One region of the Enterocloster sp. HCN-30185 genome, then DNA from elsewhere that is predicted to be linked to it. Evidence: predicted binding sites of a transcription regulator. Region 1 holds the regulator's gene; each other region holds the start of a gene.
The links. The regulator NrdR, encoded in region 1, represses ribonucleotide reductase genes. The targets are predictions, from matches to a motif close to CACAANATNTTGTG.
Positions count from the first base shown of each region.

Region 2: nrdD (anaerobic ribonucleoside-triphosphate reductase) is a predicted target of NrdR. The motif match lies at 1,616-1,629, and genes of this name have one in related genera.
Region 3: WKT10_RS08650 (ribonucleoside triphosphate reductase) is a predicted target of NrdR. The motif match lies at 2,042-2,055, and genes of this name have one in related genera.
Region 4: nrdD (anaerobic ribonucleoside-triphosphate reductase) is a predicted target of NrdR. The motif match lies at 2,329-2,342, and genes of this name have one in related genera.

Region 1 is NZ_JBBKBT010000002.1:97,879-102,211, forward strand. It holds gene WKT10_RS02770 (MetQ/NlpA family ABC transporter substrate-binding protein) at 1-632, shown strand, start outside; gene WKT10_RS02775 (PRC-barrel domain-containing protein) at 749-1,009, shown strand; gene aroD (type I 3-dehydroquinate dehydratase) at 1,246-2,004, opposite strand; gene nrdR (transcriptional regulator NrdR) at 2,191-2,643, shown strand; gene WKT10_RS02790 (YqeG family HAD IIIA-type phosphatase) at 2,662-3,183, shown strand; gene efp (elongation factor P) at 3,296-3,853, shown strand; gene argS (arginine--tRNA ligase) at 3,947-4,333, shown strand, end outside.
Region 2 is NZ_JBBKBT010000005.1:201,217-205,549, reverse strand. It holds gene hydA (dihydropyrimidinase) at 77-1,468, shown strand; gene nrdD (anaerobic ribonucleoside-triphosphate reductase) at 1,710-3,899, shown strand; gene nrdG (anaerobic ribonucleoside-triphosphate reductase activating protein) at 3,932-4,333, shown strand, end outside.
Region 3 is NZ_JBBKBT010000006.1:50,461-54,793, reverse strand. It holds gene WKT10_RS08650 (ribonucleoside triphosphate reductase) at 1-1,923, opposite strand, end outside; gene hflX (GTPase HflX) at 2,094-3,356, opposite strand; gene WKT10_RS08640 (tetratricopeptide repeat protein) at 3,365-4,333, opposite strand, start outside.
Region 4 is NZ_JBBKBT010000006.1:42,972-47,304, forward strand. It holds gene WKT10_RS08595 (M20 family metallopeptidase) at 1-143, shown strand, start outside; gene WKT10_RS08600 (RidA family protein) at 177-644, shown strand; gene WKT10_RS08605 (alanine/glycine:cation symporter family protein) at 815-2,221, shown strand; gene nrdD (anaerobic ribonucleoside-triphosphate reductase) at 2,375-4,333, shown strand, end outside.

The DNA of each region.
Region 1 (4,333 bases):
TTGTAGAGTACACAGATTATGTGCTTCCGAACAATGCGCTGGATTCCGGTGATCTGGATGCAAACTATTTCCAGCACCAGCCTTATCTGGATTCCTTTAATGCCCAGAACGGCACAGAGCTTTCCGGTGTGGCGGTGATCCACTATGAGCCCTTTGGTATCTATGCAGGAAAGAGCGCTTCTTTAGACGCGATTCCGGAAAAGGGAACCGTTCTTGTTCCAAATGACCTGACAAATGAGGCAAGAGCCCTTCTTCTTTTAGAGGCCCAGGGTCTGATCACCTTAAAGGAGGATGCAGGTCTGGAAGCAACGAAAAATGATATTGTAGAAAATCCAAAGAACCTTGATATTGTAGAGATCGAGGCAGCCCAGCTTCCCCGTTCCTTACAGGACGGCGATGTGGCAGTTATCAACGGAAACTATGCCATCGAGGCGGGCTTAAAAGTAAGCGACGCTTTGGCAACAGAGGACGCGGAATCTCTGGCAGCCCAGACCTACGGAAACGTGATCGCCGTAAGAGCGGGTGAAGAGGAAAGTCCAAAAACAAAGGCTCTCATTGAGGCGCTTACGAGTGATGAGGTAAAATCATTTATGGAAAGTACCTATGAGGGTGCGGTTGTCCCTGTATTCTAAATTTTATATTTGAAATTCCCTGTGCATAGGGAGCAGAATGGGCCGGAAATGAATACTTCCGGCTCTTTCTGCGTATATATGGATAAGAAATAAAACTGCCAGGCAGGAGGGGAAAAATGACGATTTGCGATCTCAAACAGAAAGAGGTCATAAATATAAAGGACTGCAAACGCCTGGGTTTCGTAGGAGATGTGGATTTTGATATGAAAACGGGATGCATGACCGCTTTGATCGTTCCGGGGCCCGGATGCATCTGCGGTTTTCTGGGGAGGGAAAAGGAGTATATCATTCCCTTTTGCGATATCTGCCAGGTCGGAAATGATATTATCCTGGTGGATGTGAAGGAAAAGAATGTAGAGGAAAAGGTAAAGTGTTAAACGACTGCCTGCCAGTGACGGGGGATCACTGGCAGGCAGTCGTTTTATGAGAAAAAGCTGTATGAAAAGCTTGTGCGGGCTTTTGACTTTGGAAGGGAGTGCCGGAGCTGTTGGGGGGGATGAACCGGCACTCTGTAAGGAAACACTGACTAAAAACTAACACATTTTTTGCTGAAAGGGAAGGGGAATTACTGAAAATGAAATATATTTACTATTATAGAAATACCCTATGTCTGCTACAGATTATTATGAAGAATATCCAGCACACATTTTAGCTCTCTGGCATCGATCTGTCCGGGAGCGGATGCCTGTCCTGCCAGACCAAAAGTAAGACAGGAGCCAAAGATTTCCCCCCAGACACGGCTGATGAGCCCTGTTCCCGCCATGGCCATGGTGACTACAGGACAGGTGAGCTGGCGTCGGGCTGTAACGGTAGCTGTAAGCAGCGTAAGCACATCTTCCGGACACCGGGGCATCACGGCGATTTTTGCAATATCGGCTCCCAGCTTTTCCATGTGGCGCAGCCGTGACAGGAGTTCTCCGCAGGAGGGGGTGGAGTAAAAGTCATGACTGGAAAAAATGGTTTTTACTCCTTTTTCTTTTGCAAGAGCTGTAAGCTCTGTAATGCTGTCCGGATCAGAGAAAAGTTCGATATCGATCAGATCGATACAGCCGGAGGCGATTGCCTCCATAGCCAGTGTTTTATATTGCTGAGGCGAGGCCTGGCGCTGTCCGCCTTCTTTTGTGGTACGGAAGGTGAAAATAAGAGGCGTATTTCCCAAATGTTTTCTGAGACGGGGAAGAAGACCAGTCAGCCGCCCTTCATTAAAAATATCATTCATGTAGTCTGTCCGCCATTCCACCAGATCCGCCGGATAGGAAGAGAGCGCTTTGATCTCCTCAAAAAGAGCTTCATCCGAAGCTCCCACAAGAGGAATACAGACCTTGGGAGTGCCTTCTCCCAGACGCAGATTTCTTACATATACACAATTCATTTTGATCCGCCTTTCACTGCAGTATAGTTTGTTTTTTTATTATAGCAAAAAAATTCCGATCCATCCAATGATTTTCATTGGTCTGGTTACAAAGTTCTTGCACTTGAGAAGTGTTTCGGTTAAAATAAATGCAAATAAAGACATAAATTGTCATCATTTTATATAAAGAAGGGAAGTGCAAGCCATATGAAATGCCCCTATTGTAATGAAGCAGATACGAAAGTAATTGATTCCCGTCCCGCAGACGATAACAGTTCCATCCGCAGACGCCGCCAGTGCGAGCGCTGCGGGAAGCGTTTTACAACCTATGAAAAACTGGAAACCATGCCCCTTATGGTGATTAAAAAGGATAATACCAGAGAGGCATATGACCGCTCCAAGATTGAAGCCGGTATCATCCACTCCTGCCATAAGCGCCCCGTATCTCCCCAGCAGATCGGAGTTATGATCGATGAGATTGAGAATCAGATTTTTAATCGGGAGGAGAGAGAGATATCTACTGCGGTGATCGGTGAACTGGTTATGGAAAAGCTTAAGCAGGTGGACGAGGTTGCATATGTGCGTTTTGCTTCCGTGTACAGAGAGTTTAAGGACGTGAGCACCTTTATGGAGGAGCTGGGAAAACTTCTCAAAAAATAGGAGAAAGGCAAAAGGATTATGTTTGAACCATTTTACCCTCAGGAAATTTGGGACTCCACATATGATATCCCCTTTGAAACCTGGAAGGACAGGGGGATTAAGGGCGTGATCTTTGATATTGACAATACGCTGGTGCCTCATGGCGCACCTGCCGATGAGAGAGCCATTGCTTTGTTTGAACATTTAAAAAAGCTGGGATTTAAAACCTGTCTTCTTTCTAATAATAAAGAAGCCAGAGTAAAGCCTTTTGCGTCGCAGGTGAAAAGTCCTTATATCCATAAGGGAGGAAAGCCCTCAAAGAGAGGGTATAAAAATGCCATGGCCTGTATGGGGACAGGGCCGAAGGAAACTCTCTTTGTGGGAGACCAGCTGTTTACGGACGTATATGGAGCAAACCGGGCAGGACTTAAAAGCATTCTTGTAAAGCCCATTGACCCTAAAGAGGAGATACAGATCGTGCTCAAACGGTATCTGGAACGGCCTGTGCTTTATTTTTACAGAAAAAGCCGTAAAAAGAACTTGAAAAACATGGACACATAGTATAAAATATAAAAGATTAGATATACAGGGGACCGCCAAAGGCAGGTCATGCCCTGGCGGGCGCTGGAGAGAAAAGCGTCCTGTACAAAGAACGTTAAGGAGGAATATCTTTATGATATCAGCAGGCGATTTTAGAAATGGAATTACACTGGAGATCGAAGGACAGGTAGTGCAGATCCTTGAGTTCCAGCACGTTAAACCAGGCAAGGGCGCTGCTTTCGTACGTACCAAGTTAAAAAATGTGATCAACGGCGGTGTGGTTGAGCGCACCTTCCGTCCAACTGAGAAATTCCCGGCAGCAAGAATTGACCGTGTAGATATGCAGTATCTGTATGCAGACGGCGATCTGTACAACTTTATGAACACAGAGAACTACGAGCAGCTGGCATTAAACCAGGATCTGATCGGCGATGCGTTAAAGTTCGTTAAGGAAAACGAGATCTGCAAGGTCTGCTCCTACAACGGCAACGTATTCTCTGTAGAGCCTCCTCTTTTTGTAGAGCTGGAGATCACAGATACAGAGCCGGGCTTTAAGGGCGATACAGCAACCGGTGCAAGCAAGCCTGCAACTGTAGAGACCGGCGCTGTTGTAAGCGTACCGCTGTTCGTAGAGATCGGCGACAGGATCAAGATCGATACAAGAACCGGCGAGTATCTGTCCCGTGTATAATTCATTTGTATGTGAGAAAATGTAGGATTGCTCCGGCTTCACTGCCGGGGCAGTTTTGCATCTATAAGAAGTGCAGAAAAGGAGAAACGTGGAGTGAAGAAAATTCTGGATCTGATGGAGCAGAAGCTTAAGGCGGCCTTTACAGCCTGCGGCTATGAGGATAAATTTGCCAAGGTGGTTTTGTCCAACCGGCCGGATCTGTGCGAGTACCAGTGCAACGGAGCCATGGCAGCAGCCAAGGCGTATAAAACCAAGCCGATTGATATTGCAAATGCGGTAGTGGAAAAATTGACAGCAGAAAGGGAGCAGCCCATGTTTGGCGAAGCAGTGGCTGTGATGCCTGGTTTTATCAATCTGAAGCTGTCAGAGGCGTTTCTGGCAGATTATATGAAGGGTATGGCAGAGGCGGACAAGCTGGGACTGGAAGAACCTGAAAAGAAGGAAACGATCATCGTGGATTACGGCGGCGCCAATGTGGCA
Region 2 (4,333 bases), on a different contig from region 1:
AAAGTACTTGGGACTAGCCCACGGGCCTGTGGTTTGGTATAATATTCCTATGAATGAAAACACGGAGGAGTTACAGATGAAGGTTTTTGTTAAAAATGGAACGATTGTATCAGAAACGGGGCAGTATCAGGGCGATCTCTGCATAGAAAACGGAGTTATTTCACAGATTGGCACCCATTTAGAGCCGGCGTCGGAAGAAGAAGCCCAGGTGATTGACGCGGCGGGAAAATATGTGCTTCCCGGAGGCGTAGATGTTCATACCCATATGGACCTTTTAGCCGGATCCAGCCGGGCTGTGGATGATTTTTACGATGGCACCGTAGCTGCAGCCTGCGGAGGCACCACCTCTATTGTGGATCATATGGCCTTTGGGCCGGCCGGCTGCCCTCTTCATCATCAGCTGAATGAATATCACGGGCTGGCAGATCATAAGGCAGTGATCGACTATGGGTTTCACGGTACCTGCCAGCATGTGAACGAAGAGATCCTGAACGAGTTAGAGGACATGATGAAGGACGGTGTTCCCAGCGTAAAGGTATATCTGACCTATGATTTTAAGATTGATGACGACGGAGTGCTTCAGGTATTAAAGAAAATGAAGCAGCTGGGGGGCGTGACTGCATTTCACTGTGAAAACCATGCGGTTGTGCAGTTCTTAAGAGGAAAGCTGGTATCAGAGGGCAATACGGCACCCATTTACCACGCCAAGAGCCGCCCCAATCTGGCAGAGGCAGAGGCAGTGCGCCGGGTGCTTTACCTGGCAAAGCTGGCTGGAGATGCGCCGGTGTATATTGTCCACTTATCCTGTAAGGAAAGTCTGGAGGCAGTAAAAGAGGCCAGAGCAGAGGGACAGAAAAACATTTTTGTGGAGACCTGTACACAGTACCTGGTTCTGACAGAGGAGCGGTATCTGGATGAGGATGGATTAAAATATATAATGTCACCGCCTCTGCGCACAAAGGAGGACTGTGAAGCACTGTGGAAGGGCATTGCAGAGGGTGAGATCCAAGCAGTGGCTACGGATCACTGTCCGTTTAATTACAGAAAGGAAAAGCAGCTTGGAAAGGATGACTTTACCAAATGCCCCAATGGAGCGCCGGGAGTGGAAGAACGCATGATCCTTCTGTTTTCCGAGGGTGTTATGACGGGAAAGATCAGTCTGGAAAAGCTGGTGGAAATTGCCTGTACACAGCCTTCAAGAATCTACGGCCTGTATCCGAAAAAAGGCTGCCTGCAGCCCGGAGCGGATGGTGACCTGCTGATTTTAGACCCTTCAAAGGAATGGGTGCTGACTCACAGCCATATGCACAGTGCAGTGGACTATACTGCCTATGAAGGAATGAAGATAAGAGGTTCCATTGAATTGGTAATGCAGAGGGGAAATATAATTGTAAAAGATAACCATTTTTTGGGAAAACAGGGAGACGGCCATTTTATTTTCAGAAAACCGCTTTCGCTGTGTGAATAAGGAAAAATCGGGCGCTGCCGCCATGAAAGGATGGTCTGGTAGCGCTTTTGGCAATTTATTAGGGAGAAAAACGGCTGTTGTCTGAATTTAATATTTTCCAATATTCCTCTTTCATTTCACATGATTTTGTAGTAGTATAGTACACGGCACTATATCTAGTGGTTTTTCCAGATGAGAAAGGAATAAACCGGGGGTGCTTATTATTATGAGATAAAATGACAGATATAAGCGAGGGATCGGGATGAGTGTTGACGTTAAGACAAATGTGATTAAGAGAAATGGGGAAGAGGTAGACTTTAATTCCCAGAAGATCATAAATGCGGTTCACAAAGCAAACGAAGAGGTAGACCGGCTTCATCAGATGAATGACTATCAGATTATCGCCATTGCAGATAATATTGCAAATAAGGTGAATGAATCCACTCATGCAGTGAATGTAGAGGATATTCAGGATATGGTGGAAACCGGGATCATGGCCATGAGAGGCTATGAGGTGGCACAGAAGTATGTACGCTACCGCTATAAGAGAGAGCTGACCCGTAAGTCCAACACTACAGATAACGGGATCCTGTCCCTGTTAGACAATATCAATGAAGAGGTCAATCAGGAGAACTCCAATAAGAATCCGGTTATCAATTCCACTCAGAGAGATTATATGGCAGGAGAGGTGAGCAAGGATTTATCCCGCCGTGTGCTGCTGCCGGAGGAGATCGTGAGAGCCCATGAGGAGGGCATTATCCATTTCCATGATACGGATTATTTTGCACAGAGGGAGCACAACTGTGACCTTATCAATCTGGAGGATATGCTTCAGAACGGCACGGTTATCAGTGAAACGCTGATCGAAAAGCCTCACAGCTTTTTTACGGCCTGCAATGTAACCACACAGATCGTTGCCCAGGTTGCCAGCAACCAGTACGGCGGCCAGTCCTTTACGCTGGCCCATCTGGCTCCCTTTGTGGATATCAGCCGTCAGAAGATCCGTAAAAATGTGATTGAGGAGCGCAAAGAGTGCGGAGAATCCTTAGATGAGGCAATTATCTCAAAGGTAACGGAGCGCAGGCTGAGAGATGAGGTACGCAGCGGAATCCAGACCATTCAGTACCAGCTCATTACCCTGATGACCTGTAATGGACAGGCTCCCTTTGTAACCGTATTTATGTATCTGGATGAGGTGCCTGAGGGACAGACAAGGGATGACCTCGCCATGATCATCGAAGAGGTTCTGGTACAGAGGATGCAGGGTGTGAAAAATGAAAAGGGCGTCTGGATTACGCCTGCATTCCCTAAGCTGATCTATGTGCTGGATGAGGATAACATTTCAGAGGAATCCAAATACTGGGGACTCACAGAGCTGGCTGCAAAATGTACGGCCAAGCGGATGGTTCCGGACTATATTTCTGCAAAAATCATGAAGGAATTAAAACAGGGGGATGTATACCCCTGCATGGGCTGCCGTTCCTTTTTGACCGTTGAGGATTCCCAGAGAAATGCAGACGGAAGCCACAAATACTACGGCCGTTTTAATCAGGGCGTAGTGACGATCAATCTGGTAGATGTGGCCTGTTCCAGCGAGGGCGATATGGATGAATTCTGGAAGATTCTGGATGAACGTCTGGAGCTGTGCCACAGAGCCCTCAGATGCCGTCATGAGCGCCTGCTGGGCACGATTTCCGATGTGGCGCCGATTCTCTGGCAGAACGGCGCTCTGGCCCGCCTGAAAAAGGGAGAAAAGATTGACCGTCTGCTCTTTGACGGCTATTCTACCATTTCTCTGGGCTATGCGGGCCTGTATGAAATGTGTATGAGGATGCTGGGCAAGTCCCATACCGATCCGGAGGCCAGACCCTTTGCACTGAAGGTAATGAAGCGTCTCAATGACAAGTGCAGGGAGTGGAAGGAGGCAGAGCATATCAGCTATTCCGTATACGGTACGCCTATGGAATCCACGACCTATAAGTTTTCTAAGTGCCTCCAGAAGCGTTTCGGAATCATTCCGGGCGTAACGGATAAAAATTATATTACAAACAGCTATCATGTCCATGTGTCGGAGCAGATTGATGCCTTCAGCAAGCTGAAATTTGAGGCAGAGTTCCAAAAGCTGTCGCCGGGCGGTGCGGTAAGCTATGTGGAAGTCCCAAATATGCAGAACAACATTCCGGCTGTTTTATCTGTGATGAAGTTTATTTATAATAACATCATGTATGCGGAGCTGAATACGAAGAGCGATTACTGCGAATGCTGCGGCTATGACGGAGAAATGGCAATCAAGGAGGATGAATCCGGAAAGCTTATCTGGGAGTGCCCCAACTGCGGAAATCAGGATCAGAACCATATGTTTGTAGCCCGCAGAACCTGTGGTTATATTGGAACCCAGTTCTGGAACCAGGGACGGACTCAGGAGATCAGAGACAGGGTGCTTCATCTGTAAGCGTTTTTGGGCCGGTCCGAAAGGAGAGCAGGATGAATTACGGAAATATTAAGGAATGTGATATTGCAAACGGTCCAGGGGTCCGGGTCAGCCTCTTTGTATCCGGCTGCAGGCATCACTGTAAAGGCTGCTTTAATGCAGAAACCTGGGATTTTGGATACGGAAAACCGTTTACAGAGGAAACCGGCAGAGAGATTCTCAGGCTGCTGGAACCGTCCTATATCCAGGGTTTCACCGTTTTGGGCGGAGAACCTTTTGAGCCGGAGAACCAGCCGGCTGTGGCAGAGCTTTTAAAGCAGATCCGAATGGTATATCCGCAGAAGGATATCTGGTGCTACAGCGGTTATCTTTATGATTCAGATATGCAGCCGGGAGGCAGGGTATACACAGAACATACGCAGGAGATTTTAAAATGTCTGGATGTGCTGGTGGAC
Region 3 (4,333 bases), on a different contig from region 1:
ATAGCCGTGACTTTTACAGATGGAATAAGTGGGAGACAGGGTATAATATGGAAGCTTATAATTCTGCGCGATCGTACGCACCAGACTGGCAGCTGCCTTCCAGTCCGGCAGCTTTTCTCCCAGAAAGGCATGGAACACCGTACCTGAGGTATAGCGGGTCTGAAGCTCGTCCTGGATATCCAGCGCATCGAAAATATCCTCTGTATAGCCTACAGGAAGGTGAGAGCTGTTGGTATAATAGGGCGTTTCCCCTTCCTTTCCCGCGGTGATAATATCGGGATAGCGCTCCTTATCATGCTTTGCCAGACGGTAAGTGGTAGACTCTGCAGGAGTAGCCTCCAGATTGTAGAGGTCGCCATACTCCTCCTGATAGTCCGACAGCCGCTCTCTCATATGATCCAGAACCTCTCTGGTAAACCTCTGGCACTCCGGCTGGGTCATATCCTTCCGGATCCAGCGTGCATTCAGCCCTGCTTCATTCATGCCGATGAGGCCGATGGTGGAAAAATGATTTTCAAAAGTGCCAAGATACCGTTTCGTATAGGGGTACAATCCCTGCTCCAGAAGCTTTGTGATCACTTCCCGCTTGGTCTTTAAGGATCTGGCGCTGATATCCATCATCCGGTCCAGACGGCGGTAAAAATCCGCCTCATCTTCTGCCAGATACGCAATTCTCGGAATATTGATCGTCACCACGCCCACAGAACCTGTACTTTCTCCTGAGCCGAAAAATCCTCCCGTCTTGCGCCGCAGCTCCCTCAAATCCAGACGCAGACGGCAACACATACTGCGCACATCGCTCGGCTGCATATCACTGTTAATGTAATTGGAAAAATATGGAGTTCCGTATTTGGAAGTCATCTCAAAAAGCAGGCGATTGTTCTCCGTATCAGACCAGTCAAAAACCTTTGTAATGGAATAGGTGGGAATAGGATACTGGAAGCCCCGTCCATTGGCATCTCCCTCGATCATGGTTTCAATAAAGGCCCGGTTTACCATGTCCATCTCTGCCTTACAGTCCTTATATTTAAAATCCATCTCCCGGCCGCCTACAATGGCATTCATCTCTGCCATATCATCGGGAACGGTCCAGTCCAGAGTGATGTTGGAAAAAGGCGCCTGCGTTCCCCAGCGGCTGGGGGTATTTACTCCGTAAATAAAGGATTCAATACACTTTTTTACCTCCCCGTAGGACAGATGGTCTGCTTTTACAAAGGGAGCCAGATAGGTATCAAAGGAGGAAAACGCCTGAGCGCCTGCCCACTCGTTCTGCATGATTCCCAAAAAATTTACCATCTGGTTGCACAGAACGGACAAATGCTTTGCAGGAGCCGAGGTGATCTTTCCCGGAATCCCCCCCAGTCCCTCCATCAGAAGCTGCTTTAAAGACCAGCCGGCACAGTAGCCTGTGAGCATGGAAAGATCATGGATATGGATATCCGCATTTCTGTGGGCATCTGCAATCTCCTGATCATAGATCTCGCTGAGCCAGTAGTTTGCCGTCACCGCGCCGGAATTACTCAGGATCAGGCCGCCTACGGAATAGGTCACTGTGGAATTTTCCTTTACACGCCAGTCCTCCACCTTTACATAGCTGTTTACCACGTCCTTATAGTTCAGCAGAGCGCTGTTCATGCTGCGGATCTTCTCCCGCTGCTTCCTGTAAAGAATATAAGCCTTTGCTACATCCGTGTAGCCGGTCTGCTCCAGCACATGCTCCACGCTGTCCTGGATCTCCTCCACAGAAATGCTTCCATCCTTCATCCTGGGCTGAAAATCAGCCGTCACGCGCAGGGAAAGCAGTTCTAAAATCTCATCATTAAACTCATTCCCCGTTGCCCTAAATGCCTTTTTAATTGCCTCCGTTATCTTTTTCAGACAAAACTCAGCGGTTTCCCCATCCCTCTTTACCACCTGGATCATACCTCAAAACTCCTTTCAACATTCCAAATACAAGCTACCACACTTAAACCGAAATGTATTTTTCATTATAGCAGAGGAACACAAAAAACACAACATCTATGCCATATGTTATATATTAAACAAGATGTTGTGTTTTATTATATTTTCTAATACTGCCACTGATGGTATGTTTAATCCCGGTACAGCCCTTCAAAAAGCTCTGCGGGCACATAGGCCTTTACTGCAATGCCCTGCTCCGTATACTCCTCGGACAAAAGCTGTCCGTAGGCGCGTATGGTCTGGATCTTTCCCGCACCGCTGTAGGGATATACCTTTTCCAGATAAACCCGGCTGCTGCGGATAATGCCCCCAAGAATCTGCTCCAGATTCTTTAACCCGTCTCCTGTCTTAGCGGAAATCCTCACCTGATAGTCTGAGGAAAAATCTCTGGGAAGCAGCTCCGTCTCCTTTCCCTCCAAACGGTCAATCTTATTAAACACCGTCACCACGGTCTTATCCACAATCTCAAGTTCTCTTAAGGTTTCCTTTACCACATGCATCTGCATATCCATCTGGGGATTGGAGCAGTCCACCACATGGAGGATCACATCGCTGTAGCGGGCCTCCTCCAGGGTACTCTTAAAGGCATCGATCAGATGATGGGGCAGCTTACGGATAAATCCTACCGTATCCGTCAAAAGGATCTGCTGTCCATCTGCCATTACAAAGGCCCTTGTAGTGGGATCCAGAGTCGCAAAAAGCTTGTTTTCCGCCAGGATCCCTGCTCCTGTCAGCCGGTTTAACAGAGTGGATTTTCCCGCATTGGTATATCCCACAATGGCTGCTGTCAGGCTGTAATTTTTCTCCCTGTGCTGCCTTGTGACCTCTCTATGGCGCTTTACATCCTCCAGCTCCCGCTTTAACTGGCCAATCCGCTGGTGGATCAGACGGCGGTCTGTCTCCAGCTTTTTCTCTCCCGGTCCCCTGGTTCCGATACCGCCGCCCAGACGTGAAAGAGAATTTCTCATGCCTACCAGACGGATGGCCCGGTAACGCAGCTGCGCCAGTTCCACCTGGATCTTTCCTTCTCTTGTATGAGCCCTGGAGGCAAAAATATCCAGGATCACCATGGTGCGGTCCATGACCTTTGTATCCAGCGCATCTTCCAGATTGCGCAGCTGGGCCGGGGAAAGCTCATCATCACAGATGACACCCGTTGCCCCCGTGTCAGCCAGGAGCTCTCGAATCTCTAAAATCTTCCCTTTTCCCAGATAGGTCCCAGGATGAACAGCTTCACGGTTCTGAACGATCCTTGCAATGGGGACTGCTCCCGCAGTCTGAGCCAGTTCTTCCAGTTCATCCAGAGAAGCTGACGTCTCCCTCTCATCGCCCACATTTACAGCGATCAGGATCACCCGCTCCTCCAGTTCCTTTAAATCAATCAGTTCTGCCATATATCTCCCTACCGTATCCTGGTATTTAAAAAGTCAATCTCATGCTGCGCCGCCTCATCCGGCCCAAATACCTGGATATATGTTTCAAAACGGCTTTTGGCCTCTTCATAGTTCTGCATATACTCACAGACAGCCGCCTGGTAAAACGCCAGCTTCTTAAGAAGCTGCCAGTCTGCCTGATTTTCCTCTGTGATTGCTGCCGCTGCCTGATCCAGGCTGGCTCCCGTACCTGCCTTATAACTGGTGATCAGCCGGTCATATCCCTGATAAAACGAATCAGCAGCTCCTTCGTAGTCCTCTTCAGCCATCTGGTATAAGCCCATCTGGCAGCGAACCCTGCTTTCAAATCTCCCATCTCCTCCTGTCGTTCTTAAGGCCTCTTCATATAATACCTTGGCGCCCTCATGGTCTCCTGCCTCCATACAGGCTTCTCCTGCTGCCAAAAGAGCCTGTTCATAACCAGGGGATGTTTTTCCTTTTTCTTCCATCCCCAGAGCCTCTCTGTATAAAGCCACTGCCTGATCCTTATTCCCCAGACGGCTCTCGCAAAAGCTCTTCATATACCGCCCGGAAATGGGATCTCCTCCCTGTTCCAGGATCAGATCCCAGCTGTGTTTTGCTGCCTCAAAATCATCCAGCATCATCTCTGCCTCGGCCCGATAAGAAAGAACGTCGATATTAAAGGTTTTGCTTTTATCTCCCGCCGCTGCTAAGGCCTCATCAAACGCAGAAACGGCGCCGCCTGCATCTCCTCCCCTTAAAAGCTCAATACCCTGAGCTCTGAGCTTCTTTTTCTTTGAAAAATGAAAGGAGCCTGCCAGACGGCTTACGCCAAAGGCGATTCCTCCTGTGAGAATAAGGCAGAACGCTGCTGTGAGAATCCGTTTCATCAGGCGCTTTCTCCTTCTCCGCCTGGGGTTTCCCCCATTTCTCCGGCCGGATGAAGAGCCGGCCCTTACCGGCCGCCGGCCTGCATC
Region 4 (4,333 bases), on a different contig from region 1:
TGGTGGAGCACGGTACAAAGACTGTTATCTGCGGGCCTGGCAATTTAGCGCAGGCCCATACAGTAAATGAATTTATAAATCGGCAGCAGATTCTCCAGGCAGTATCCCTGTATAAAGGGATTATAAAAGAAATATTGATATAAATGTGACAGGATCACAGAAAGGATGATAGAAATATGAGAGATATTTATGAGGTATTAAAGGAAAAACAGATTACATTGCCCCAGCCTCCGCCTAAGGGAGGGGTGTATACACCCGTACAGGAATTTGGTGAAAAAATGCTGTATTGTTCAGGTTGTGGACCAGATCTGGGAGAAGGAAATACAGTAATTGGAAAACTTGGAAAAGATTTGAGTTTGGAGGATGGGCAGAAAGCGGCATATAACTGTATGTTAAATCTTCTTGCAAATCTCCATGAAAAAACAGGCGATTTGAATCGGATAAAGCGTTTTGTAAAAGTACTTGCCTTTGTAAACAGTGCAGATGATTTTGGAATGCAGCCACAGGTTGTAAACGGCGGATCAAATCTGATTGCAGAGCTGTTTGGAGAGGAAGCGGGGCTTCCAGCTCGTTCTGCAATTGGCGTAAATGCTCTTCCGGGTGGGATTGCCTGCGAGATTGAGGTATTGGTAGAGTTAAGATAATAAAATATTTTCTTAGAACATCCGTAGTTTATTATTAAGAAGGTAATCTGCGGATGTTTGAGCAATGTAAAAATGTACACATAAAAAAACTTGCAACCACTTTGATTGTATGATACATTACTCTGGTAAAGTGAAGGAGTGTATTTACAATGCAAAGGGAGGACAGGAAGATGCTGCAATTTTTGAATACTGCGTTAAAGGCCATTGATGATCTTGTATGGGGAGTTCCGCTGATTGTGCTGATTTTGGCAACAGGGATTTATCTGACGGTACGTCTGAAGGGGATGCAGATCCGAAAACTTCCCGCTGCTCTGCGCTACATGGTTCAGAATGAAGAAGAGGGAAGCGGAGAGGTTACCAGCTTTGGAGCTCTTTGTACTGCCATGTCAGCAACGATCGGAACGGGAAATATTGTAGGTGTAGCGACCGCCATTGTGGCTGGTGGACCGGGCGCTTTATTCTGGATGTGGATTGCCGCTTTATTTGGAATGGCAACCAAATATGCAGAGGGTGTTCTGGCAATCTGCTATCGAAGTGTAGACAAAGAAACCGGTCATGTTTTGGGAGGTCCCTTTTACTATATCGAAAACGGAATGGGAAAGAAATGGAGATGGCTGGGAAAAATATTTGCTTTTTTTGGCGCCGGTGTCGGTCTTCTGGGAATCGGAACCTTTACTCAGGTTAATGGCATTACTTCTGCAGTAGGAGATTTTTTTGATAGTCAGAAAGCCTGTACAGTGGCGCTGTTTGGAAGAGAGTATACGGTGGCCGTGCTGATCGCCGGACTGATTTTGACAATTTGTGTTGCACTGGTGGTTTTGGGTGGATTGGAGCGTATTGCTACCGTTTCCCAGATTATCGTGCCGTTTATGGCTGTCTTTTATGTGGCTGCATGCATTACGATTTTATGTGTAAATGCACAAAGAGTTCCTATAGCATTTAAGATGATACTGGAAAGCGCCTTTGGGCTTCGGCCGGCAGCAGGAGGCGCTTTGGGAAGCATTCTTCTTGCAATGCAGAAGGGAATCGCAAGAGGCATTTTTTCAAATGAGGCAGGATTGGGAAGCGCTCCCATTGCTGCTGCAGCAGCCCGTACCAGAGAACCGGTTCGTCAGGGACTGGTTTCGATGACGGGAACCTTTATAGATACGATTATAATCTGTACCATGACAGGTCTTTCAATTGTGCTGACCGGAGCCTATGAGACAGGTCTGGAGGGGGTTGCAGTAACCACTTATGCCTTTAATCACGGGCTTCCTCTGCCCGCCTGGGCCAGTTCCTTTCTTCTGATGGCGTGCCTGATTTTCTTTGCATTTACAACTATTATAGGATGGAATTATTATGGGGAACGCTGTCTGGAGTATTTGTCAGGAGGAAGCAGACGTGCAGTAATGACGTATCGTTTCTTATATATCCTTGCTATTTTTATCGGGCCGTTTATGACGGTTGAGGCGGTCTGGACGATTGCCGATATCTTTAATGCGCTGATGGCAATTCCCAATCTGATTGCGGTACTTGCCCTCAGCGGAGTTGTTGCAGCAGAAACGGGAGATTACTGGAAACGAATGAAAAAATAAGATTGAAGTCTGATTTTAATACGCCTATTGACGGAGCCTTGTATCCATGGTAAGATAGCATCACCAATTAAGACACAATACATAGTGTGCTGACAAAAAAGATAAAACACAATATATAGTATATAATGTAATCGTTCTATTGAGAGGTGACGTATGGATCTAACCAGAGTAAAGGTAGTAAAAAAAGACGGAACAAAAGAGGATTTTAACGTTCAGAAGGTGATTTCCGCCATCAGCAAGTCCGCTGAGAGGGCCATGATCACATTTTCAAAGGCAGAACTGAATTTTATCTGCGAATTTGTAGAAGAGAAGGTTCAGGAGCTGGATCAGGAGCTGATCCCAATTCCCCAGATGCACAATATTGTAGAAGGCGCTCTTGAAAAGGTAAATCCTCTGGTGGCAAAGAGCTATCGGGATTACAGAAACTATAAGCAGGATTTTGTCCGGATGCTGGATGATGTGTATAAGAAGAGCCAGTCTATTATGTACATCGGTGATAAGGAGAACAGCAATACGGACAGCGCCCTGGTATCTACGAAGCGCAGCCTGATTTTTAATGAATTAAATAAATCCCTGTATCAGAAGTTTTTTATGACCGTGGAGGAGCTTCAGGCCTGCCGAGAGGGGTATATTTACATCCATGATATGTCTGCCAGACGCGACACCATGAACTGCTGTCTGTTTGATGTAAAGGCGGTTCTGACCGGGGGCTTTGAGATGGGAAATCTCTGGTATAACGAGCCGAAAACGTTGGATGTGGCCTTTGATGTGATCGGGGATATTGTCTTAAGTGCGGCCAGCCAGCAGTACGGAGGTTTTACGGTTCCCAGCGTGGAGGAGATCCTGGCGCCCTATGCGGAAAAGTCTTATGAAAAGTACATTGAAAAATATCTGGATCTGGGTCTTGCAGCGGACAAGGCCAAAGAGGTGGCCTGGAAGGATGTACAGAGGGATATGGAGCAGGGCTTTCAGGGATGGGAGTACAAGTTTAACTCCGTTTCTTCCAGCCGGGGAGATTACCCCTTTATCACCATGACAGCAGGCACGGGAACGAGCCGTTTTGCCAAGATGGCGACTATGACCATGCTCAATGTGCGCAAGGGCGGACAGGGAAAGAAGGATCATAAAAAGCCTGTGCTTTTCCCGAAGATCGTATTCCTTTATGATGAGGCTCTTCACGGGCCGGGAGGCGAGCTGGAGGATGTGTTTGAGGCAGGGATCGACTGCTCCAGCAAGACCATGTATCCCGACTGGCTGTCCCTGACGGGAAAGGGGTATATCGCCAGTATGTATAAGCGCTATGGCAAAATCATTTCCCCTATGGGCTGCCGTGCCTTTTTATCCCCCTGGTATGAGCGGGGCGGAATGTATCCGGCAGATGATAAGGACTCTCCCGTATTTGTGGGACGGTTTAATATCGGCGTAGTCAGCCTTCACCTTCCTATGATCCTTGCAAAGGCAAGACAGGAGAGCCGGGATTTCTACGAGGTGCTGGACTACTATCTGGAGCTGATCCGCAAGATCCATATCCGCACCTACGCTTACCTGGGCGAGCTGAAGGCATCTACCAATCCGCTGGCCTACTGTGAAGGCGGTTTTTACGGCGGTCATCTGGGCCTGCATGATAAGATCAAGCCCCTTCTTAAAACTGCCACAGCATCCTTTGGCATCACAGCCTTTAATGAGCTTCAGCAGCTGTATAACAAAAAGTCTCTGGTAGAAGATGGACAGTTTGCGCTGGAGGTTCTGGAGCATATCAATAAAAAGATTGAGGAATTTAAGGAAGAGGATGGCAATCTGTATGCCATTTATGCGACTCCGGCGGAAAATCTCTGCGGCCTTCAGGTAAAGCAGTTCCGTGAAAAGTACGGCATCATTGAAAATGTGTCGGACAGGGAGTATGTGAGCAACGGCTTCCATTGTCATGTGACAGAGGACATTACGCCGATTGAAAAGCAGGATCTGGAGTACCGTTTCTGGGAACTGAGCAACGGAGGAAAGATCCAGTATGTGAAATACCCCATCAGCTACAATAAAGAAGCCATCCGTACTCTGGTGCGCCGGGCGATGAAGATGGGCTTTTATGAGGGAGTAAATCTGTCGCTGGCTTAC